3 regions of the Streptomyces sp. NPDC021562 genome follow, and region 2 is predicted to be linked to each of the others. Evidence: riboswitches for the same ligand, from Rfam matches in the RefSeq annotation. Region 2 holds a riboswitch; each other region holds the start of a gene.
What was found. A riboswitch is a leader RNA that binds a small molecule or an ion and turns the genes downstream of it on or off. The one in region 2 is predicted to bind thiamine pyrophosphate.
Positions count from the first base shown of each region.

Region 1 (7,652 bases), on a different contig from region 2:
CTCCATCACGACCGTCTCCGACGCCCTGAACGGCAAGGGCCGGCTTCCGGACGCCACTCGGCGCCATGTCCGCGAGGTGGCCGACCGGCTGGGATACCGCCCCTCGGCCGCCGCCCGGACCCTCCGTACCGGCAAGTCGGGACTCATCGGCCTGACCGTGACGACGTACGGGGATGAACCTTTCACCTTCACGGAGTTCGCGTACTTCGCCGAGATGGCGCGGGCCGCCACCTCGGCCGCGCTCGCCCGCGGCTACGCCCTGGTCATCCTGCCCGCGACCTCACGCCACGACGTGTGGTCGAACGTCGCCCTGGACGGCACCGTCGTCATCGACCCCTCCGACCAGGACCCGGTCGTCAGCGAGCTGGTCCGACAGGGGCTGCCGGTGGTCTCCGACGGCAGGCCGGCCGGTTCGCTGCCGGTCACGGCCTGGGTGGACAACGACCACGAGGCCGCCGTACTCGGCATCCTCGACCACCTCGCCGACGCGGGTGCCCGCCGGATCGGCCTGCTCACGGGCACCACGACGGACACGTACACGCATCTGTCGACCACCGCCTACCTGCACTGGTGCGAACGCGTCGGCCAGGACCCGGTGTACGAGGCGTACCCGGCGCACGACCCGTGCGCGGGAGCCGTCGCCGCCGACCGGCTGCTCGCCCGCCCCGACCGGCCCGACGCCGTCTACGGCCTGTTCGACCCCAACGGCACGGACCTGCTCGCCGCCGCCCGCCGCTACGGTCTGCGGGTCCCCGACGACCTGCTGCTGGTCTGCTGCAGCGAGTCCACGGTGTACGCCAACACCGAACCGCCCATCACCACGCTCTCGCTGAAACCGCGCCGGATCGGCACGGCGGTGGTGCAACTGCTCATCGACGCGATCGAGGGGGTCGAGTCCGACCATCCTGTCGAGCAGGTGATACCGACCGAGCTGATCGTGCGCACCTCTTCCCAGCGACGGGCGCCGCGCACCACGGTCAGCCCGCCGCGGGCGCCGGAGGAGGAGTAGCACGGACACGCGGAGGTACGGCCGGCTCACCTGCCTGCCGTCGGCGGACGGGGGACGGCAGGTGAACGGCCGACAGGCGAAGACCCTCCCAACCGGGGCGAAAGCCGCATCGGATCGGGGCCGCGCCCCGATTCACCACCCCTGGGTCATCACACGGCGCGACGGGCATTCCTATGATGGGCCCACGACACCGCGGGCCGCTGCGACCAGGCAGTCCGAACCGGTGCAGTTGCGGCGCGATGGTGGAGGGGTCTGATGACTCAGGGGGCCGGTCAGGGACCCGAGGTGGAGCGGACGGCGACGGTGCGCGACTTCCGGGTGCCCGCATACGTCAACGAGACCGGTCCGTACGTCCACGGCACCCACCCCGGTGAGGCCGCCCCGGTGCTCGACGATCCGTATCCCGAGGGCTACCCGGAGGAGTACACCCCGACCCAGCGCGACCTGCCGGTGATCAACCGCGGCGACACGCTCCAGCTGCCGGTCGAACCGGCCGCCGCCGCGGCCCCGCAGCCCGCGGACGGCCCCGGCCCGCTCTACGTCGTCGGCGACGTGCACGGCTACATCGACGAACTGCTCGCCGCACTGGCCGAGCAGGGCCTGATCGACGCCGACGGACACTGGTGCGCGGGCACCGCCCGGCTGTGGTTCCTCGGCGACTTCACCGACCGCGGCCCGGACGGCATCGGCGTCATCGACCTGGTGATGCGGCTGTCCGCCGAGGCGGCCGCGGCCGGCGGCTACTGCAAGGCCCTCATGGGCAACCACGAGCTGCTGCTGCTCGGTGCCAAGCGGTTCGGGGACACCCCCGTCAACTCCGGCGCCGGTACCGCCACCTTCCAGGCCGCGTGGCTGCTCAACGGCGGGCAGAAGACCGACATGGACCGGCTCCAGGACCACCACCTCCAGTGGATGGCGCGCCTGGACGCGGTGGAGGAGGTCGACGGCTACCTGCTGGTGCACTCGGACACCACCGCCTACCTCGACTACGGGGACTCGATCGAGGCCGTCAACGACACGATCCGCGAGACCATCACCCGTAATGACGCGGACGAGGTCTGGGATCTCTTCCGCAAGTTCACCAAGCGCTTCTCCTTCCGCGACGAGGGGGGTGCAGACGCCGTCCGTTCCCTTCTCGATACGTACGGAGGCACCCGCATCGTTCACGGGCACAGCCCGATTCCCTATCTGCTGGGCGAAGTCGGCTCCGAGGACGACGAAGAGGGCACCAGGCCCGTCGTGGAAGGACCGCACATCTACGCGGACGGACTGGCCATCGCCATGGACGGCGGAGTGACCATGGCCGGAAAACTGCTGGTGAGGCAACTCCCGCTGGACGTCTGAGCTTTCGGTACGCTGTTCTGTCCCTCCGGCGGCACACGCGGGCCACCCCCAATTTCCGGCAACCCCCTGTCACCGCGTGCCTTAACGGCTCTACCATCGGTTTATCCGTAGCAGGCTCCCCTCCGTTTCTGCCCGACGGTTCGCCGGCGTGCGAGCCACAAGCCCTACGGAGCATCGGGGGATGCACATGAACAGCGTTCCGCAGCACCTGCACAGCGAGGACCGCCAGGAATACGAGCGGATCCTCGATGAGGCGCTGCGCTCCGCCCCTCACCGTCCCGAACTGGCCGGTTCCGGTCGGCATTTGAACACCGAACAGCTGCGCACCATGGCGCTCAACGCCACCGCACTGATAGCGGCGGCCGCGGCGACCGAGTACCAGCACTATGTGAAGGTCCGCGAGGAACTGCGCAATCCGGCGCGGTCCACCCCGGCCCCCGTCCGGCAGCCGGACTCCGCCGAGTCGGCCGCGGGCGGGTCGCTGGGGCTCGCCACCACCCTCGGCGAAGCCGCCGAGACCACCGGCGCCGGAGGTTTCGCCCTCGCCCTGGTCCTGGCGCCCGTGCTCGCCGGCACCGCCGCCGCGATCTTCCTGCTCGTCGGCTACGTCCTGAAGATGCTGGACCCGGCCCCGGCGTTCGCCCAGACCATGCTCACCGCCGGCTGGGTGTTCGGCGCCGTGACCGCGGCCGCCATCCTCATGGCGGGCGCGGGGCTGCTCCTGACCGCACTGCGCAACAGCCCCTCGCTGGAGGCGGGTGCCTACGGCGAACCCGACGGCGAGGTGGCCAAGGCCCGACAGGCCTGGCGGGACGCCCTGCTGGAGCGAGGCATCCTGCCCTTCCTGCGGGAAGCGCTGGCCACTGACGCCGGTACGGCCGAACTGCGCCGTACAGCCCCGTCGGGCCCGGCGGGCCGGATGCCGCGCCTCGGCTACGACCGCCCCGGCTTCAGCACCGACGACGGCGCGGCTCCCGCCCCCCGCCCGAGCTTCAGCAGCCCGGACTACACCAGCCCGGACTTCGGAGGCCCGGAACACCAGCCGGAATAGCCCGGCCTGCGCCCCCACCCGGGGGCGCGGGCCGGACACGGCTCCGAGCCGGGCGAGCGCTCCCGGGCCGCCCTCAGTCGGCGATCGGCAGATACACCCGGTTCCCCGACGCCGCGAACTCCTTGGACTTCTGAGCCATCCCTTCCTCGATCTCGGCACGACTGCCACCGTGTTCGCGCCGGATGTCCTGCGAGATCTTCATCGAACAGAATTTCGGGCCGCACATGGAGCAGAAGTGGGCGGTCTTCGCCGGCTCCGCCGGGAGGGTCTCGTCGTGGAACTCGCGGGCCGTGACCGGGTCCAGGGCGAGGTTGAACTGGTCCTCCCACCGGAACTCGAAGCGGGCGTCGGACAGGGCGTCGTCCCATTCCTGCGCACCCGGGTGCCCCTTGGCGAGGTCGGCCGCGTGAGCCGCGATCTTGTACGTGATGACGCCCGTCTTCACGTCGTCCCGGTTGGGCAGACCCAGATGCTCCTTGGGTGTGACGTAGCAGAGCATCGCCGTGCCCCACCAGGCGATCATCGCGGCACCGATACCGGAGGTGATGTGGTCGTACGCCGGTGCGACGTCCGTGGTCAGCGGGCCGAGCGTATAGAACGGAGCTTCATCGCAGATCTCCTGCTGAAGGTCGATGTTCTCCTTGATCTTGTGCATCGGGACGTGGCCCGGGCCCTCGATCATGGTCTGTACGTTGAAACGCTTGGCGATCCGGTTGAGTTCCCCGAGCGTGCGGAGTTCCGCGAACTGTGCCTCGTCGTTGGCGTCCGCGATGGAGCCGGGGCGCAGGCCGTCCCCCAGCGAGTACGTGACGTCGTAGGCGGCGAGGATCTCGCAGAGTTCCTCGAAGTTCTCGTACAGAAACGATTCCTTGTGGTGTGCGAGGCACCAGGCCGCCATGATCGACCCGCCGCGCGAGACGATGCCGGTCTTGCGGTTCGCCGTGAGCGGGACGAACGGCAGCCGGACGCCCGCATGGACGGTCATGTAGTCCACGCCCTGCTCGGCCTGTTCGATGACCGTGTCCTTGTAGATCTCCCAGGTCAGCTCCTCGGCTCGGCCGTCCACCTTCTCCAGGGCCTGGTAGAGCGGCACCGTGCCGATGGGGACCGGGGAGTTGCGCAGCACCCACTCACGGGTGGTGTGGATGTTGCGGCCGGTGGAGAGGTCCATGACCGTGTCGGCGCCCCAGCGGGTCGCCCAGGTCATCTTCTCCACCTCCTCCTCGATGGAGGAGGTGACCGCCGAGTTGCCGATGTTGGCGTTGACCTTCACCAGGAACCGCTTGCCGATGATCATCGGCTCGATCTCCGGGTGGTTGACGTTCGCCGGCAGCACGGCCCGCCCCGCCGCGATCTCCGCACGGACGACCTCCGGCGCGACATTCTCCCGGATGGCCACGTACTCCATCTCGGGCGAGATCTCGCCGCGGCGCGCGTACGCGAGCTGGGTGACCGCCTCTCCGGCCCGGCCGCGGCGCGGCTGCCGCGGACGTCCCGGGAAGACCGCGTCCAGGTTGCGCAGACCGCCGCGCGGTGCGGTGTGCTTGATCCCGTCGTCCTCGGGACGGACCGGCCGCCCCGCGTACTCCTCGGTGTCACCGCGGGCGATGATCCAGTTCTCCCGCAACGGGGGAAGTCCCCGGCGGACGTCGGTCTCGACGAGCGGATCGGTGTACGGGCCCGAGGTGTCGTAGAGGGTCACCGACTGCCCGTTGGTGAGGTGCACTTGACGGACCGGCACGCGCAGGTCGGGGCGCGAGCCCTCGACATACCCCTTGTGCCAGCCCACGGACTTCCCCGCCCCCCGTGACGTTTCGCCCGTGGAAGGCTGTTCGTCCTGGTCGGAGGCAGGCGTGCGTGCGTCCTTGTTGGTCATGAGACCTACTCCCTACGCCGGCATTACCCGGTAACAGGTTCGGCGGTCGACGCAGCGGCTTCCGTCGAGCGGTGTTCCCTGTGGAAGTTCACTTGTTCCACGTGAAACATCGCGAATACGGAGATCAGCGCCCTCTCAGCCCGGTGCTCCGAGCTCCCGCGTGTGCAAAGGTGCCTCCACGCTAGCGTCAATTCGGGCGCGGTGAACAGGGGGCCTCTGCCGTTCTTGCGATGATCGGGCGGTGACCACGACACAGCGGCCCCCCTATCCGCCTCCTGACCCACGGCGCGGCGACGGCGCGGTAACGGGCGGCGGACCGGGCCAGGACGGCCGTGCTGCCGGTGCCGGACATGCTCACGCACACAGGTCCGGTCAGGAGCACGCTCATGACCACAGTCCTGATGAGACGGACGGTGCCCATCACGGCCATGGACACCGCGGCGCCGGCGGCGGGCACGGCCACTCGCACAGCCACGGTCCCGCGGCACCCGTCTCGAAGCATCTGCGCAAGGTCATCGCGGCGATCCTGATCCCCTTCACCGCCGCGGTGGTGGTCGGCCTGGTCGTGCTGTGGCCCGGCGGCGCTCCACCGCACGAGCGCACCGGTGTCGGTTTCGACCGGCAGACGCAGGCGGCCACGGTCGCCAAGGTCGTCTCGGTCAGCTGCAAGTCGGTCAACGCCTCGGGAGGCGGTTCGACCGGTGACCTCTCCACCGGCGACGGAGGGTCCGGCAAGCAGGAGGGCGGCGGCACCTGCAAGAAGGCCACGGTCCGGGTCGACACCGGCAAGGACAAGGGCCGTACCTTCACCGAGATCGTGCAGCCCGACCAGTCGCGGCAGTTGCACCAGGGCGAGAAGGTCGTGGTCGCCTACGAGCCCTCGGCACCGAAGGATCTGCAGTACTCGGTCACCGATGTGAACCGGAAGTTCCCGATGGCGTTGCTGGCCGGGATCTTCGCGCTCGCCGTCGTGGTGGTGGGCCGGCTGCGCGGGGTGATGGCGCTGGTCGCGCTGGCCGTCAGCTTCATGGTGCTGACCCTGTTCATCCTGCCGGCGATCCTGCAGGGCTCCAACCCGCTGCTGGTGGCGGTGGTCGGGTCGAGCGCCATCATGCTGATCGCTCTGTACATGTGTCATGGTCTGTCGGCCCGTACCTCGGTGGCGGTGCTCGGCACCCTGGTCTCGCTGTGCCTGATCGGCCTGCTCGGCTCCGAGTTCATCGACTGGGCCGCGCTCACCGGCAACACCGACGACAACACCGGGCTCATCCACGGCCTGTACCCGTCGATCGACATGAGCGGTCTGCTGCTGGCCGGCGTCATCATCGGTTCGCTGGGCGTGCTGGACGACGTGACGGTGACCCAGACGTCGGCCGTCTGGGAGCTGCACGAGGCCAACCCGACGATGGGCTGGCGCGGGCTGTACCGGGCGGGCATCCGCATCGGCCGCGACCACATCGCCTCCGTCGTCAACACCCTGGTGCTGGCCTACGCGGGTGCGGCGCTGCCGCTGCTGCTCCTCTTCTCCATCGCGCAGAGCAGCGTGACGACGGTCGCCAACAGTGAGCTGGTGGCCGAGGAGGTCGTGCGCACGCTGGTCGGCTCGATCGGCCTGGTGGCCTCGGTGCCGGTCACCACGCTGCTGGCAGCCCTGGTGGTGTCGGCCGACCGGCCGGGCACGGAGAGGGTCGTGCCCATGGAGACAGCGGCACGCGGCGGACGGGGGCGGCGCCGGAAGCGCTGACGGCGCCGCCCCGAAGCGCTTGCGGAGTCAGGAGAACACGCAGAAGCGTTCCTGCGTGTTCTCCTCGGGCTTCTCGTGCGGCTCGGGCGAAGAGTCCTGCCCCCGTTGCCACGACATCTCAGCCGGCGCTCTGCTCCTCGGCAAGGATGCGGTCCAGGGCTTCGTCCAGATGGGCGTCGAAATCGGCGAGCGCGCCTTCCTGGCCGAGCGGCACCAGCTTGTCCGTACGGTCGAGAAAGGCCACCAGCGGGGGTGCCGAGGAACGGAACATCGCCTGGTCGCATCCGACCTGAAGGCGGATCAGCACCTCACCCAGCACCTCGGAATCGGCCGGCGCGATGTGCACGTCGCCCTCGCCGCACGGCCGGCCCACCCCGTCGATCAGCAGCTCACGGCCGAAGGCCCAGGTCACCGGCGCGTCCCCGGGCAGATGAAAGGTGAGCCGCACGGCATACGGATCACAGGTCTCGTAGCGCAACTCCACGGGGATGCGGAAGGAGAGCTCCTCCGAGACGAGAAAGCTCATCATGACTTCTGCTTGTACGGACTCGCGCATCGCCTACCCCGTCATATGACGCCGACTGGCCGGGTTTACCCCTTTGATAGTGGTCAAATCTTGCTGAAAGTA
Region 1 is NZ_JBFACN010000002.1:165,505-173,156, forward strand. It holds gene AB0G52_RS03175 (LacI family DNA-binding transcriptional regulator) at 1-1,009, shown strand, start outside; gene AB0G52_RS03180 (metallophosphoesterase) at 1,265-2,353, shown strand; gene AB0G52_RS03185 (hypothetical protein) at 2,535-3,404, shown strand; gene thiC (phosphomethylpyrimidine synthase ThiC) at 3,478-5,280, opposite strand; TPP riboswitch at 5,273-5,450, opposite strand; gene AB0G52_RS03195 (YibE/F family protein) at 5,522-7,024, shown strand; gene AB0G52_RS03200 (SsgA family sporulation/cell division regulator) at 7,143-7,580, opposite strand.
Region 1: it holds a riboswitch for thiamine pyrophosphate, as region 2 does, so the genes downstream of both, thiC (phosphomethylpyrimidine synthase ThiC) here and AB0G52_RS14560 (thiamine ABC transporter substrate-binding protein) in region 2, are expected to answer to the same signal.

Region 2 (7,652 bases):
AGTTGTTCGACTCGCTCGCCGAGGGTTACGAAGGGACCCCGGACGCACGGTCGTACGCCTGGTTCCAGGAGACGAAGGCGGACGGCGACATATTCGCCTCGATGCTCCGCTCGATCCACGACGACGCGGTCTCCGACGCGCTCGACGAACTCCTGGCCGAGGCCCGGGTGGTGGGGGTGATGGGCGGGCACGCGATGGCGCGCGGCACGGCGGAGTACGCCGGTGCCGCACGGCTCGGCCGGGAACTCGCGCGCGCCGGCCTGACCGTGGCGACCGGCGGTGGGCCGGGCGCGATGGAGGCGGCGAACCTGGGCGCCTACGCGGCCCCCTTCGAGGACGGGATGCTCGACGAGGCCCTGGAACTCCTCGCCAAGGTCCCGTCGTTCCGGCCCTCGGTCACCGACTGGGCGCGGGCCGCCTTCGAGGTCCGCGAGCGCTGGCCGGACGGCGGCTCCTCGGTGGGCATCCCGACCTGGTTCTACGGGCACGAGCCGCCGAACGCCTTCGCCGCGCACATCGCCAAGTACTTCGCCAACGCCACCCGCGAGGACGGCCTGCTGGCCCGCTCAAACGCCGGTGTGGTGTTCCTGCCGGGCGCGGCCGGGACCGTACAGGAGATCTTCGACAACGCGACGCCCAACTACTACGAGTCGCGGGGTGAGCCGACCCCGATGGTGCTCGTGGACGAGGCGCACTGGAGCGAGCGGCTGCCTGCCTGGCAGTTGCTGACCTCGCTGGCGCGGGAGCGGTCGATGGCGTCCCGTATCGGCCTCGTTGACCGGATCGAGCAGGCCGCAGAGGCGCTGAAACGTCTCGGCAGTTAACGACTGTGCAAAGTCAACACCCGTGGACCGCATATGCATTGACACTGCTTATGGAGCACTTATAGACCTGTGAGCCTCTTGGGGATGCTGATGCCTCATCTCGCCGTCGCGTCAACTCCCTTTTACCCCCCGCAGTTATGCACTCAGTAAGGACAAACGTGTCCATATCCCGCCGCAGTGCACGTCGTTCCGTGCGCATCCTGGGTGTCGCCTCCGCGTCGGCCGCACTGGCCCTGGGCGTCTCCAGCACCGCCTTCGCCTGCAACATCAAGGACTTCTCCGCCGAAGCCACCTGCGACGGCGCCAAGGGCGCCATCGTCGTCACGGACACTGACGCCACCGGCACGGCCGCCACCATCACCGTCTTCCTGGAGAACAACGGCGCCGACGCCAAGCAGGTCGGCAAGCAGACCGTCAAGGGCTCCAAGGCCGGCGAGAAGATCACCTTCTCCGAGGACTGGGCCCCCAACGCGACGTACCGCGTCCGCGTCAAGGTCGACAGCGGCAGGACCCAGATCGACACGGACATCACGCCGAACCTGACGACCCCGTCGACGGCGTGCGCGTCCGAGGAGAGCGCCAGCCCGTCGCCGTCGGCGTCGCAGTCGGAGTCGGCCACCCCGTCCCCGTCGGCGTCCGCGTCCACCCCCGCCGAGTCGGATTCCCCCACCCCGTCGGCCACCGAGAGCGGCAGCACCGCTCCGGCCGGTTCGTCGGACAACGCCCCGTCCCCGGCGGTCGGTGAGTCGAACCTCGCCGAGACCGGTGCCAACTCCAACACCGGCCTGATCGCCGGTGTCGCCGGCGCGCTGGTCGTGGTCGGCGGCGGAGCCGTCTGGTTCGGCATGCGCCGTCGCGGCGCGCACAGCGGGGACTGACCGCGCCCGACACCCGTACCGCACCGAGGCCCGTCCCCGTTCCCCCGGGGACGGGCCTCGGTCGCTGCCGAGGGTCGTGCCGGAGGGCGCTCAGTCCAGTACGACGGTCTCCGTCGCGTCGAACGCGACGCCCACCGTCTCTCCGGTCGCCGGTGCCGCCCTGAGCGCGCAGGCCGCCTCCAGGCGGGGGCCGCCGTCCTCGGGCTGGAGGTGGACGGTGACGTGGGTGCCCTGGAAGGTCCGGGCGGTCACCGTGCAGGGCAGTCCCGCCGCGGCGGCGACGAGCCGGACGCCCGCCGGCCGCACCAGCAGCGACCGTGCCCCCTGCCCCGAGCCCTCCGGCACCGGCAGCTTGCCCCACGGGGTCACCGCGGCGGCGCCCTCGACTGTCGCCCGGACCACGTTGCCGAAGCCGAGGAAGCGGGCCACGAACTCGTCGGCCGGCCGCTGCCACACCTCCAGTGGCGTGCCTGACTGGGCGATCCGCCCGTCCCGCATCACCACCACCCGGTCGGCCAGCGCGAAGGCCTCGCCCTGGTCGTGCGTCACGGCGAGCACCGTTGTGCCCAGCCGCCCGAACAACTCGCGGAGTTCCACCACCAGCCGGTCCCGCAGGGAGCGGTCGAGCTGCCCCAGCGGTTCGTCGAGCATCAGCAGTCGCGGCCGGGGTGCCAGCGCCCGGGCGAGCGCCACCCGCTGCTGCTCGCCGCCGGACAGCCCGGCCACCGCCCGCCGCGCGGCGCCCGGCAGCCCCACCAGCTCCAGCAGCTCGGCCACCCGCGCGGCCCGCTGTTCCGTCCCGGCCCCCCGCATCCGGAGCCCGAAGGCCACGTTCTCGCCCACGTCCCGCTGCGGGAACAGCTGGTGGTCCTGGAACATCAGCCCGACCCCCCGCCGGTGCGCCGGTACCCGTGCCTGGTCCTGGCCGTCGAGCAACACCCGCCCCGCACCGAGCGGTTGCAGCCCCGCCACCGCCCGCAGCAGGGTCGACTTGCCGCTTCCGCTGGGCCCGAGGACACACACCACCTCGTGCTCGGCGACCGCCAGGTCCACCGTGTCGAGCACGGCGCGCGCACCGAACCGCACGGTCGCCGCGTCCAGTTCGAGAAGCGGCATCAGAACTCCGCCGTCCGGTCGGTCCGCAGCCGTTCGAGGACCAGCAAGGCCACCGCGCACACCACCATCAGAATCGTCGAAAGAGCCATCGCCTGGCCGTAGTTGAGATCACCGGGCCGGGACAGCAGCCGGGCCACCGCGACCGGCAACGTCGGGTTGTCGGGCCGGGCGATGAACACGGTCGCCCCGAACTCGCCCAGCGACACCGCGAAGGCGAACCCGGTCGCGACCAGCAGCGCCCGCCGCACCAGCGGCAGGTCGACCTCCCGCCACACCCGCCACGGCGAGGCGCCGAGCACGGCCGCCGCCTCCCGGAGCCGCTCGTCCACGGCCCGCAGCACCGGGAGCATGGTCCGCACCACGAAGGGGACGCCGACCAGCGCCTGCGCGAGCGGGACCAGGATCCAGGACTGCCGCAGGTCCAGCGGCGGCTTGTCCAGCGCGATCAGGAACCCGAAGCCGACGGTCACCGCGGACACTCCGAGCGGCAGCATCAGCAGCGCGTCGAACCCCCGTGCCAGCCGTCCCGCGTCCCGCCGGGCCAGCGCGGCGGCGGCCAGTGCGCCGATCAGCACCGCGACGGCGGTGGCGGCGGCCGCGTACTCCAGCGAGTTCACGACCGACTCGATCGGCGCGACCAGGAAGGTGCCGCCGTCGGCGTCGCCCAGCGCCCGGTAGTAGCCGAGACCGCCGTCGAGCGACCGCCGTACCAGGACGGCCAGCGGCAGGAGGAGGAGTACGGCGATGGTTCCGAGGACCCCGGCGAGCAGCGCCCACTGGCCGGCCCCGCGCGGCCGGCGTGCCGTCACCGACGGGTCCACCAGCCGCAGCGCGCTCTCCCGGCGCCGTACCGTCCACGCGTGCACGGCGAGGATCGCGCCGACCGCGGCGAACTGGACGATCGTGAGGACGGCGGCCGTGGCGAGGTCGAAGATCTCGGAGGTCTGCCGGTAGATCTCCACTTCGAGGGTGGCGAAGGTGGGCCCGCCGAGGATCTGCACCACGCCGAAGGAGGTGAAGGTGAACAGGAAGACCATCAGCGCGGCGGCCGCCACGGCGGGCGCGAGCGCGGGCAGGGTGACCTTGCGCCAGGCGGCCGCCGGCGAGACGCCGAGCATCCGTGCCGCCTCCTCCTGGCGGGGGTCGAGTTGGGACCACAGGCCGCCCACGGTCCGTACGACCACCGCGTAGTTGAAGAAGACGTGCGCCAGCAGGATGGCCCAGACGGTGGTGTCGAGCCGTACGCCCCACCACTCCTCCAGCAGACCGCCCCGCCCGACGAGCGCGAGGAAGGCGGTCCCCACCACGACCGTCGGCAGGACGAAGGGGACCGTCACGACGGCCCGCAGCACCTGCTTGCCGGGGAAGTCGAGGCGGGCGAAGACATAGGCCGCGGGCAGCGCCACCAGCAGGGTGAGCGCGGTCGAGGCGAGCGCCTGCCAGGTGGTGAACCACAGCACGTGCCGGATGTCGGACTGCCCGACGACCTCGGCGATCCGGCCGAACCGCCAGCCGCCGTCGGTCTTCAGGCCCCGGGCGACGATCGCCGCGACCGGCCAGGCGAAGAAGACCGCGAAGAACGCGACGGGCACGAGCAGCAGCCCGAGCCGCGCCGCGGCCGCCCGCCGGCCGGCGGTCACTTCAGTACGAGTGACGTCCACGTCTTGACCCACTGGTCACGGTTGGCGGCGATCTTGTCGGGCGCCATGGTCTCGGGGTCCGGGGCGGCTGGACCGTACTCGGTGAACTCGTGGGGCACCGCGGCCCCCTTGACCACCGGGTACACGAACATGTTGAGCGGCATGTCCTGCTGGAACTCCTTGGAGACCAGGAAGTCGATGAGCGCCTTGCCGCCCTTGGTGTTCCCGGCGTTGCTCAGCAGTCCGGCGAACTCGATCTGCCGGAAGCAGGTTCCGGTGGCTACACCGGTGGGGGCGGTGCTGGGCTTCGGGTCGGCGTAGATCACCTCGGCGGGCGGCGAGGAGGCGTACGACACGACGAGCGGCCGGTCGCCCTTGGCCTTCTTGCCGCCGGCCGAGCCGGAGAACTCCTCGTTGTAGGCCTGCTCCCAGCCGTCGACGACCTTCACGCCGTTGGCCTTGAGCTTCTTCCAGTAGTCCGGCCAGCCGCCGTCCCCGTACCGGGCGGCGGAGCCCAGCAGGAACCCGAGGCCAGGCGAGGAGGTGGCGGCGTTCTCCGTGACCAGGAGGTTCTTGTACTGCGGCTTGACGAGATCGGCGTACGACGTGGGCGGCGTCAGCTTGTGCTCGCTGAAGTACGCCTTGTCGTAGTTCACGCAGATGTCGCCGTAGTCGATGGGCGTCACCCGGTGCTTGCCGGCGTCGAGCTGGTACGCCGTGCCGACCTGGTCCAGGCCCTTGGCCTCGTACGGCTGGAACAACCCGTTGTCGAGAGCCCTGGACAGCAGGGTGTTGTCGACGCCGAAGAAGACGTCGCCCTGGGGGTTGTCCTTGGTCAGGATCGCCTTGTTGACGGCCTGTCCGGCGTCGCCGTCCTTGAGGACCTTCACCTGGTAGCCGGACTGCTTCTCGAAGTCCTTGAGCACGTTCTTGGAGACGGCCCACGAGTCGTGGCTGACCAGGGTGACGGTCCTGGAGTCGGCTCCGGTGCCCGAGGACGAGCACGCGGACAGCGTGACGAGACCGAGCGCGGCGGCCGCGGCCACGAGGGTTCTGGTGTGCACTGGTGTTTTCCTCCTGGGGTGGACCAGGAAGAGACGCGGCCCTGCCCGTGAGCACGGGGCTCGCGGGCAGGGCGCAACAGCTTGAGTGATGACCGAACTTCCTACCCAGAATGACCTGGGCGAGGTTCAGAGGGTCTGCGGCCCGATTGCCGCACTCTCAGCGCTGTGGCGCTCCCCTGTCGGAATATGAAGATGTACCTGCGGCCCTCAGATTACCGCTCGGTGGCCGCGAGCTGGCCACAGGCCCCGTCGATCTCCTGACCACGGGTGTCCCGGATGGTGACGGGCACCCCGTGCGCGGCGATCGCCTCGACGAACGCCTTCTCGTCCTCGGGCCGCGAGGCGGTCCACTTGGAGCCCGGGGTGGGGTTCAGCGGGATGAGGTTGACGTGCACGGGCTTGCCCTTGAGCAGCCGGCCGAGCCGGTCACCGCGCCATGCCTGGTCGTTGATGTCCCGGATGAGCGCGTACTCGATGGACAGCCGGCGGCCGCTCTTCTCGGCGTACTCGAATCCGGCGTCGAGGACCTCGCGGACCTTCCACCGGGTGTTGACCGGGACGAGGGTGTCGCGCAGTTCGTCGTCGGGGGCGTGCAGGGAGATCGCGAGCCGGCACTTGAAGCCCTCGTCGGCGAACCGGTGGATGGCCGGGACGAGTCCGACGGTGGACACGGTGATCCCGCGCTGCGAGAGGCCGAGCCCGTCGGGCGCCGGGTCGGTCAGCGCCCGGATGGCGCCGACCACCCGCTTGTAGTTGGCGAGCGGTTCGCCCATCCCCATGAAGACGATGTTGGAGAGCCGCGCCGGTCCCCCGGGGACGTCCCCGTCCCGCAGCGCCCGCATACCGTCGACGATCTGGTGGACGATCTCCGCGGTGGACAGGTTCCGGTCCAGGCCCGCCTGCCCGGTCGCGCAGAACGGGCAGTTCATCCCGCACCCCGCCTGCGAGCTGATGCACATGGTCACCCGGTCCGGGTAGCGCATCAGCACCGACTCGACGAGCGTGCCGTCGAACAGCCGCCACAGCGTCTTGCGGGTGGTGCCCTCGTCCGTGGACAGATGCCGTACGACGGTCATCAGCTCCGGGAACAGGGCCTCCCGCAGCTTGTCCCGGGAGCCGGCCGGGATGTCCGTCCACTGCTCGGGGTCGTGCGTGTACCGCGCGAAGTAGTGCTGCGAGAGCTGCTTGGCACGGAACGGCTTCTCCCCGGCCTCGGCCACCGCGTCCTTGCGCTCGGCGGGCGAGAGATCGGCGAGATGCCGCGGCGGCTTCTTGGCTCCGCGCGGGGCGACGAAAGTGAGTTCTCCGGGCTTGGGCATGGTGGTACCAGTGTCGCAGATCGACTCTGGTAGCCCAGGCCAGAGCGGGGTGGGGGTGGTCACCCGTAGGCACCGACTGTCAGCGTTGGTCGACCTCGGACGGCCCAGGGACGGCCCAGGAGTCGATCAGCCGTCGCCGTAGGCGCCCAGGTGGCGGTGCCACGGCCCGTCATCCCATCTCCGCTGGAGCAACCGGGAGCCGTTCCCTGTACGGCCATGTAAAGGTGCGGTCGGGTTCGAGATGGGCGTCGCCCCAGTGAATGGCATGGATGCCGTTCTCGGCGTCAGCCGTGAAGAACACACAGACGAGCCTGGTGGAAGCTCCCAGCTCCTCGAACGCTTCGCGCAGCCCCAGGTACTCCTCGGTCATCAGGTCCTCACCGACGTCGAAGAGGGTCTCCGGAGGCTGCGGCCCGTGCGCCCGGAACAGCCGTTGCCGCGTGGGCGACGCGTTGGCGGGCAAACGGGCCCGGTCCAGTGGCCTGGGCCTGTCCGCGTAGCGAAAGGGAAAGAGTGCGTGATCGTTGATTGTGGACGTCGGTGCTGGATGCGGTCTCCGTCCGGGCGAGATCGTGGGACTGGCTGAGGATGCACTCGATTTTGACGGCGGTCTCATCCGAGTGCTGCGGCAAGTGAAGCTGATCCGAGGCAAGGTCGTGGTCGCTCCGAAGGTGTCGGCCCGTCTACTGGCCCAGCAACGTCAACTTCCAGGAATGGAAGCCTCTCTTGTGTCAGCTGGGTTGATCGCGGCAGCCGGGGAGGACGGCAAGTACGAGTCAGCTTGTGAGCACGGCATGCACGCCCTGCGGAA
Region 2 is NZ_JBFACN010000008.1:105,908-113,559, forward strand. It holds gene AB0G52_RS14540 (Rossmann fold nucleotide-binding protein) at 1-824, shown strand, start outside; gene AB0G52_RS14545 (LAETG motif-containing sortase-dependent surface protein) at 983-1,702, shown strand; gene AB0G52_RS14550 (ABC transporter ATP-binding protein) at 1,793-2,818, opposite strand; gene AB0G52_RS14555 (iron ABC transporter permease) at 2,818-4,416, opposite strand; gene AB0G52_RS14560 (thiamine ABC transporter substrate-binding protein) at 4,455-5,522, opposite strand; TPP riboswitch at 5,603-5,710, opposite strand; gene rlmN (23S rRNA (adenine(2503)-C(2))-methyltransferase RlmN) at 5,735-6,841, opposite strand; gene AB0G52_RS14570 (hypothetical protein) at 7,011-7,304, opposite strand; gene AB0G52_RS14575 (hypothetical protein) at 7,366-7,652, shown strand, end outside.

Region 3 (7,652 bases), on a different contig from region 2:
ACCCTGGTGAACTGCCCGGAGTTGATGTACCAGACGCCGGCGCCGACACCGAGGACGAGCAGGACGGCGACGACCAGCGCGACCGGCCCGCGTCGCGCGCGCCGCCCGCCGCGCCGCCGCTCCGGCACCGGCTCCGCCTCGAACCGGCTGGTCCGCAGCACGCCGTCGGCGTCCTCGTCGACCGGCAGCGGACGGGGCACCGTGAGCGACCGGGGTATGACACTGGTCCGGTCCTCGGCGATGTCGTGCCCGGCCGCCAGCGCCTGCGGCGGCACGGCGTCCAGCTGCGCGTCGGTGAGCGCGGCCCGCGCCTCCAGCACCACCGCCAGCAGGGCGACCGCGTCGTGCGGCCGGGCGCCGGGATCGCGGGCGGTCCCGAGGGCGGTCAGCTCGTCCAGCTCGGGGGCGAGACCCGGTACGGCGGCGGACGGCCGCGGCACGTCCTCGTGGAGGTGCTTGTAGAGGACGACCGCGGGCGAGTCCCCGTCGTGCGGCTTCTCCCCGGTGAGCATCTCGTAGAGCACCACACCGCACGCGTACACGTCGACGCGCGGATCGGCGGACCCGTGCTCGACCTGCTCGGGCGCGAGGTAGGCGACGGTCCCGAGGACGGCCCCCGTCGTACTGGTGACCGAGCCCACGGAGCGGACCAGTCCGAAGTCGGCGACCTTGACCCGGCCGTCGTCCCCTATCAGCACGTTCTCGGGCTTCATGTCCCGGTGCACGAAGCCGGCCCGGTGCGCGGCGCCCAGCGCGGCGAGCACCGGCTCCAGGATGTCCAGCGCGGCGCGCGGCTGCAGGGCGCCGCGCTCGCGCAGCACGTCCCGCAGGGTGCAGCCGGCGATGTACTCCATCGCGAGGTACACGTACGTGCCGTCGGTGCCCTGGTCGAAGACCTGGACCACGTTCGGGTGGGCCAGCCGGGCGACGGACTTGGCCTCCCGGATGAACCGCTCGACGAACGACCCGTCCGCGGCGAGGGCCGGGTGCATCACTTTCAGCGCGAGCACGCGGTCCAGCCGGACGTCCAGGGCCCGGTAGACCGTGGCCATCCCGCCGACGGCGATCCGCGCGTCGACGCGATAGCGGCCGTCGAGCACCTGCCCGACAAGGGGGTCCTGAAGGGTCGTATCCACCCCGTGAGTGTACGAGCCCGCACCGATCGCCCCACTGGTGAGACCGCTTTCCCGGGCGGACTGCAGCGGAGCTGTGACGCTCGCCGGCGAAAACAGTAGCCATGGATATAGTAGCCATGTACTGTATCTGCCATGAGTGAGACAGCCGAGGGCGCCACGGCCGGATTCCTGGTCTGGCGCCTGTCGATGAAGTGGCGGGTGGCCGTCGACCGGGCGGTCGCGCCGCTGGGTCTGACCCACGCCCAGTACGCGGTGCTGGCGTCCCTGTACGGCATGAGCCGCACCGGGGAGCGGCCCAGCCAGCGCCGCCTCGCCGACCACACCGGACTGGAGCCGCTGTACGTCTCGAAGCTCGCCCGCGCCCTGGAGGCCGCCGGACTCCTCGCCCGCACCCGCGACCCCGGCGACCCGCGGGCCATGCAGCTGACGCTCACCGAGCAGGGGCGCGCTGTCACGCGGCGGGCGATCGCCGTGGTCCAGGGCCTGCTGGACCAGATGCTGGAGCCGCTCGGGGGGCAGCACGGCCCGCGCGCCCGACAGCTCACCCAGGACCTGGTGACCCTGCTCGACGCCCCTCTTGATCCGCACACCGAGCACGAGAAGGAGCAGCCATGACCACCACCGCACCCACCCTCGACGCCCGCGTCATCGCCCTGGCCCACCACGCCCCGCGCGCCCTCCTGGAGGGCGTCCTGACCCGCTACGGCATCACCTTCCACCAGAGCGTCACGCTCCGCGCGGCCGTGGTCGCCGGTGACTCCGCCGGCCGTGACGACCTCGTCGCCCAGGTCACCGGCGCGCTGAAGACCGACGAGGCGACCGTGCACGGCGTGATCGAGGAGCTGACGGCCGCGGAGCTGCTGGCGGCGGACGCGTCCCGGCTCCGCGTCACCGACACCGGCCGCGAGCTGTACGAGCGCACCGCCGCCGAGAGCGCGAAGATCGCCGCCCACCTGTACGCCGGCATCCCGAAGGAGGACCTGGCGACGGCGGGCCGCGTCCTGACCCTGATCACGGACCGAGCCAACACAGAACTCACCCGCCCCTGACCCACCCTGCCACCCGGGCGCTCCCGCCCGGGACGCCCCCATCCGGGATGCTCCCGCCCCGGGGCGCTCCGTCCGGGGACGCTCGCGCCCCGAGACGTCCCCGCCGCCGGTCGCCCCGGTCCCGAGGCGGCGCTGCCGCCTCGATCTCCCGCTGTCCGCGGCCGCCGACGGTGCTTTGCCCCCGCGGGAGGGGTTCACCTTTTCGGTGAACGGTTTCGGGTGGTGCGTGGGCGGGAGAGCGGGGGCGGGAGCGGGCCGGGGTCAGAACGCCGGGCGCTCCGGGTCGAGCACCGCCAGGCCCTCCGCAGGAGAGGACGCCTCGGCGAAGTAGCGCCGGGGAATGCGCCCCGCCAGCCGGGCCAGCCGCCCCGCCTCCACCCCGGCCCGCATGGCCAGGGCCATCCGCTCGGGATCCCGCGCCCGCGTCACGGCCGACGCCAGCATCACCCCCGCACACCCCAGCTCCATCGCGAGCGCCACGTCGGACGCCGTACCGGCCCCCGCGTCCAGGATCACCGGCACGCGCGCGTGCTCCACGATCAGCTGGAAGTTGTGCGGGTTGCGGATCCCGAGCCCCGACCCGATCGGCGACCCCAGCGGCATCACCGCCGCGCACCCCACGTCCTCCAGCCGCCGCGCCAGCACCGGATCGTCGTTGGTGTACGGCAGCACCGTGAACCCGTCGTCCACCAGCGTCTCCGCCGCGTCCAGCAGCTCCACCGGATCCGGCAGCAGCGTCCGCTCGTCGGCGATGACCTCCAGTTTCACCAGCGAGGTCCCCAGCGCCTCCCGCGCCAGCCGGGCGGTCAGCACCGCCTCCCCGGCGGTGAAGCACCCCGCCGTGTTCGGCAGCACCCGGACCCCCAGCCGTTCGAGCACCGACAGCACGGAACCCCGTACCCCGGGATCCACCCGTCGCATCGCGACCGTGGTCAGCTCCGTCCCGGACGCGACGAGCGCCCGCTCCAGCACCTCCAGGCTGGGCGCACCCCCGGTACCCATGATCAACCGGGAGGAGAAGGTCGTACCCCCGAGCACGAACGGATCGTCGGCCACGGCGCTCAGCCTCCCTGCACGGCGGTCAGGACTTCCACCCGGTCGCCCTCGGCGAGGCCCGTCGCCGGCCACTGCGCGCGCGGTACGACGGTCTCGTTGACGGCCGCGGCCACCCCGGACGGCGCGGCCGTCAGGGACTTCACGAGCGTGTCGAGAGCGGTGCCCGGGGCGATCTCCCGGCGCTCCCCGTTGACGGAGATGTTCATGCGGTCTGCTCCACGAGTACGTCGAGAACGGGGCCGAAGCGCCGCGGCGAGAACGGACGGGCCTCCGCGGGCGGCTCGCCGCCGGCCAGCAGCTCCGCCATCACGTCCCCCGTGACCGGCGTGAGCAGCACCCCGTTGCGGTAGTGCCCGGTGGCGAGCAGCAGCCCGTCGAGGCGGGTCGGACCGAGCAGCGGCGCGTTGTCGGGGGAGCCGGGGCGCAGCCCGGCCCGGGTCTCGGTCAGCGGCAGTTCGGTGATGCCGGGAACCAGCTCGTGGGCGTCCCGCAGCAGCTCGTAGACACCGCCCGCCGTGACGGTCGTGTCCCAGCCCAGCTCCTCGCTGGTCGCGCCGACGACCAGCTCGCCGTTCTCCCTGGGCACCAGGTAGACACTGCCGCCGCGCACCACGGCCCGCACGGTCCGGCTGAGGAACGGCGCGTGGCGCGGGGGCACCGTCAGCCGCAGCACCTGCCCCTTCACGGGCCGTACCGGCGGCAGCACGTCGTCGGGCACCCCGGCCAGCCGCCCGCTCAGGCTCCCGCCCGCCAGCACCACCTGCCCGGCGCCCAGCGTCCGTCCCGCGCGCGTGACGACGCCGGCCGCCCGCTCCCGTACGACGTCCAGCCGCTCGGCCCAGTCGCGGTGGAAGGCCACCCCGGCCCGCTCGCACGCCGTGACCAGGGCGGCGGCCAGCCGCCGCGGGTCGATCTGGTGGTCGCCGTCTACCCGCAGCCCGCCGCGCACCCCGGGCGCCAGCATCGGCTCCAGGCGCCGGCACTCCCGCCCGGACAGCCACTCCGAGTCCAGCCCCGACTGCCGCTGCAGGGCGTGCAGTTCCCGCAGGTGGGCGCGGTCGTCGGCGTCGAGGGCGACCGCGAGCGTGCCGCAGCGCCGGTAGCCGAGGTCCTGGCCGGTCAGCTCGGTCAGCTCGGCGGCGAAGCCGGGATAACGGCGGGCGGAGGCCAGGTTGAGCCCCAGCAGGGTCTGCTCGCCGTGGTGCAGCTCGGTGACCGCGGCCAGCATCCCCGCCGCGACCTGCGCGGCCCCGCCGCCGGGCGCCGGGTCGACCACGGTGGTGGCGAGCCCGCGCTGCGCCGCCCGCCAGGCCGTGACCAGGCCGATGATCCCGCCCCCGATGACGAGGACGTCGGACGTACGTGAGGACATGGGCGTCCAGCCCCTCCCTTCGCCGGCATGACCCGGATCAGGTTCGTACGGTCGGAGGCCGCCAGCCTCCCTCTCAGCCCGGTACGTCCGGGCTCCCGCGTGTGCTTGTACGTCCGCCACCCTAGCCCGAGTCGTCCGGCGCGGTAAGGACGCCCTCGCCGGGCGCTGTGCAACAGGTCACGCGGCATGCCCCCTGACTGACTCTTTGTCAGTTGTCTATCGTTCTTGTCCATGGTGATCAGGTGAGCGGGCAGACGCAGCGACAGGGCACGTCACAGGAGCGGCGCGTGGTCGTCGTGGGCGCGGGCATGGCCGGGGTGCAGACCGCCGTCGCCCTGCGCGAGCGGGGTTTCACCGGCACGGTCACGCTGATCGGCGCCGAGCCGCACCAGCCGTACGACCGGCCGCCGCTCTCCAAGGCCGTGCTGCTCGGCAAGGCGGAGGGCTCGGCCTTCGAGGTCGACTTCGAGGCGCTCGGCATCGAGCTGGCGCTGGGCCGCGAGGCGGTCGGCGTGCGCACCGCCGACCACGAGCTGGACACCGAGGCGGGACCGGTGCCGTACGACGTCCTGGTGCTCGCGACCGGCGCCGAGCCGATCAGGCTGCCCGGCACCGAGGGGGTGCCCGGCGTCCACCTGCTGCGCACCCTGGACGACGCCGAGCGGCTGCGGCCGGTGCTCGCCCGGCAGCACGACATCGTGGTGGTCGGCGCGGGCTGGATCGGCGCCGAGTTCGCCACCGCCGCGCGTGCCGCCGGCTGCGCGGTGACCGTCGTGGAGGCCGCCGGCCTGCCGCTCGCGGGAGCCCTGCCCGCCGACGTCGCCGCGCCGATGACCGCCTGGTACGCCGAGAGCGGCACCGAACTGCGCACGCACGCGCGCGTGGCGCGCGTCGAACCCGGCGCGGTGGTCCTCGACGACGGCGCGCGGGTCCCCGCGGGCGCCGTCGTGGTCGGCATCGGCGCCCGCCCCGCCACCGGCTGGCTGGCCGGCTCCGGCATCGAACTGGGCGCCCACGGCGACGTGGTCGCCGACGACCGCCTGCGCACCGGCGCGCCGGACGTCTACGCCGTCGGCGACTGCGCGTCCTTCCCGTCCGGCCGCTACGGCGAACGCCTGCTGATCCACCACTGGGACAACGCCCTCCAGGGCCCGCGCACGGTCGCCGCCAACATCCTCGGCGAGTCCGACGCCGTCTACGACCCGGTGCCGTACTTCTGGTCCGAGCAGTTCGGCCGCTTCGTCCAGTACGCGGGCCACCACGCGTCCGCCGACCGGATGGTCTGGCGCGGTGACCCGACGGGCCCGGCCTGGAGCGTCTGCTGGCTGCGCGACGACCGCCTGGCAGCCCTCCTCGCGGTGGGCCGCCCCCGGGACCTGGCACAAGGGCGACGGCTGATCGAGGCGGGCACCCGAATGGCCCCGGAGGCCCTGTCAGACCCCGCCCGCCCCTTGAAAGACGCGACCGCAGCGCCCCGTTAGGGGCGCGGGACCGTGACGTGTGCGGCTCCGCCACGTGGGCGCGACACGCCACGACCGTGCCGCACCCGGACGACTACCGATCGCACCCCACCCGGCGGAGCGCCTACCCTGGACCCGTGACCGAGATTGACGCAAACATCGATGCTCTCGTCCCCGCCTGGCTCACCCTCCCCGACATCGCGGAGATGCTCGACGTCGAGGTGACCCGCGTGCGGCAGCTGGTCAAGGAGGGCCAGCTCATCGCCGTCCGCCGCGGTGAGAACAGGGCACTGCACGTCCCCGCCGCCTTCATCGACGGGAACAAGGTCGTCAAGGGCCTGGCCGGCACCCTGACGCTGCTGCGGGACGACGGCTTCAACGACGAAGAGATGCTGGAGTGGCTCTTCACCCCGGACGAGACCCTGCCCGGCACCCCCGCGCAGGCGCTCAGCGAGAATCGCGGCACGGAGGTGAAGCGTCGCGCCCAGGCGCTCGCCGTCTGAGCGACCGGCAACCGGCAACGACACCACGGGGGACCCGACGATGACCGACACCGCCCGCGCCCGGCTGGCCGACGCCCGCCTCTACCTGTGCACGGACGCCCGGAAGGAGCAGGGCGACCTCGCCGAGTTCCTGGACGCGGTGCTGGCGGGCGGTGTCGACGTCGTGCAGCTGCGGGACAAGGGCATGGAGGCCGCCGAGGAGCTGGCGCACCTCGCCGTCCTGGCCGAGGCCTGCGCCCGGCACGGCAAGCTGCTCGCGGTCAACGACCGCGCCGACGTGGCCCACGCCGCCGACGCCGACGTGCTCCACCTCGGCCAGGGCGACCTGCCGGTCGCGGCCGCCCGCGCGATCCTCGGCCCGGACGTCCTCGTCGGCCGCTCCACGCACACCGAGGCGGAGGCCGCCGCGGCGGCCGTCCAGGACGGCGTGGACTACTTCTGCACCGGCCCCTGCTGGCCCACCCCCACCAAGCCCGGCCGGCCTGCCCCGGGGCTCGACCTGGTGCGGTACACCGCGGCCCTGGGCACCGAGCGCCCCTGGTTCGCCATCGGCGGCATCGACCTGGGCAACCTCGACCAGGTGCTGGAGGCGGGCGCCCGCCGCGTGGTGGTCGTCCGCGCGCTCACCGCGGCCGACGACCCGGGCGCGGCGGCGGCCGAGTTCGCCAAGCGCCTCCACTCGGCGTGACCGGCTCCGGGAGCCCCACTGGGCCGTGATGTCCGAAAACCTGTCCAGTATTCGGACGCAGGGTCGGCAATTCGGGCAAATGTCCCGAGTCTGGTTGGGTGTCCGTCCGCCCCTGACTAACCTGCGGGTATGGCCCTAGGAACCGCGTCCACCAGGACTGACCGCGCACGCACCGTGCGCGACATGCTCGCCAGCGGCAAGACCACGTACTCCTTCGAGTTCTCGGCGCCGAAGACCCCCAAGGGCGAGCGGAACCTGTGGAGCGCGCTCCGGCGGGTCGAGGCGGTCGCCCCCGACTTCGTCTCCGTGACCTACGGCGCCGGCGGGTCCACCCGCGCGGGCACCGTCAAGGAGACCCAGCAGATCGTCGCCGACACCACCCTCACCC
Region 3 is NZ_JBFACN010000007.1:130,834-138,485, forward strand. It holds gene pknB (Stk1 family PASTA domain-containing Ser/Thr kinase) at 1-1,136, opposite strand, end outside; gene AB0G52_RS13105 (MarR family transcriptional regulator) at 1,269-1,751, shown strand; gene AB0G52_RS13110 (MarR family transcriptional regulator) at 1,748-2,185, shown strand; gene AB0G52_RS13115 (thiazole synthase) at 2,447-3,241, opposite strand; gene thiS (sulfur carrier protein ThiS) at 3,247-3,447, opposite strand; gene thiO (glycine oxidase ThiO) at 3,444-4,613, opposite strand; TPP riboswitch at 4,611-4,722, opposite strand; gene AB0G52_RS13130 (FAD-dependent oxidoreductase) at 4,856-6,094, shown strand; gene AB0G52_RS13135 (Rv2175c family DNA-binding protein) at 6,211-6,576, shown strand; gene thiE (thiamine phosphate synthase) at 6,617-7,264, shown strand; gene metF (methylenetetrahydrofolate reductase [NAD(P)H]) at 7,394-7,652, shown strand, end outside.
Region 3: it holds a riboswitch for thiamine pyrophosphate, as region 2 does, so the genes downstream of both, thiO (glycine oxidase ThiO) here and AB0G52_RS14560 (thiamine ABC transporter substrate-binding protein) in region 2, are expected to answer to the same signal.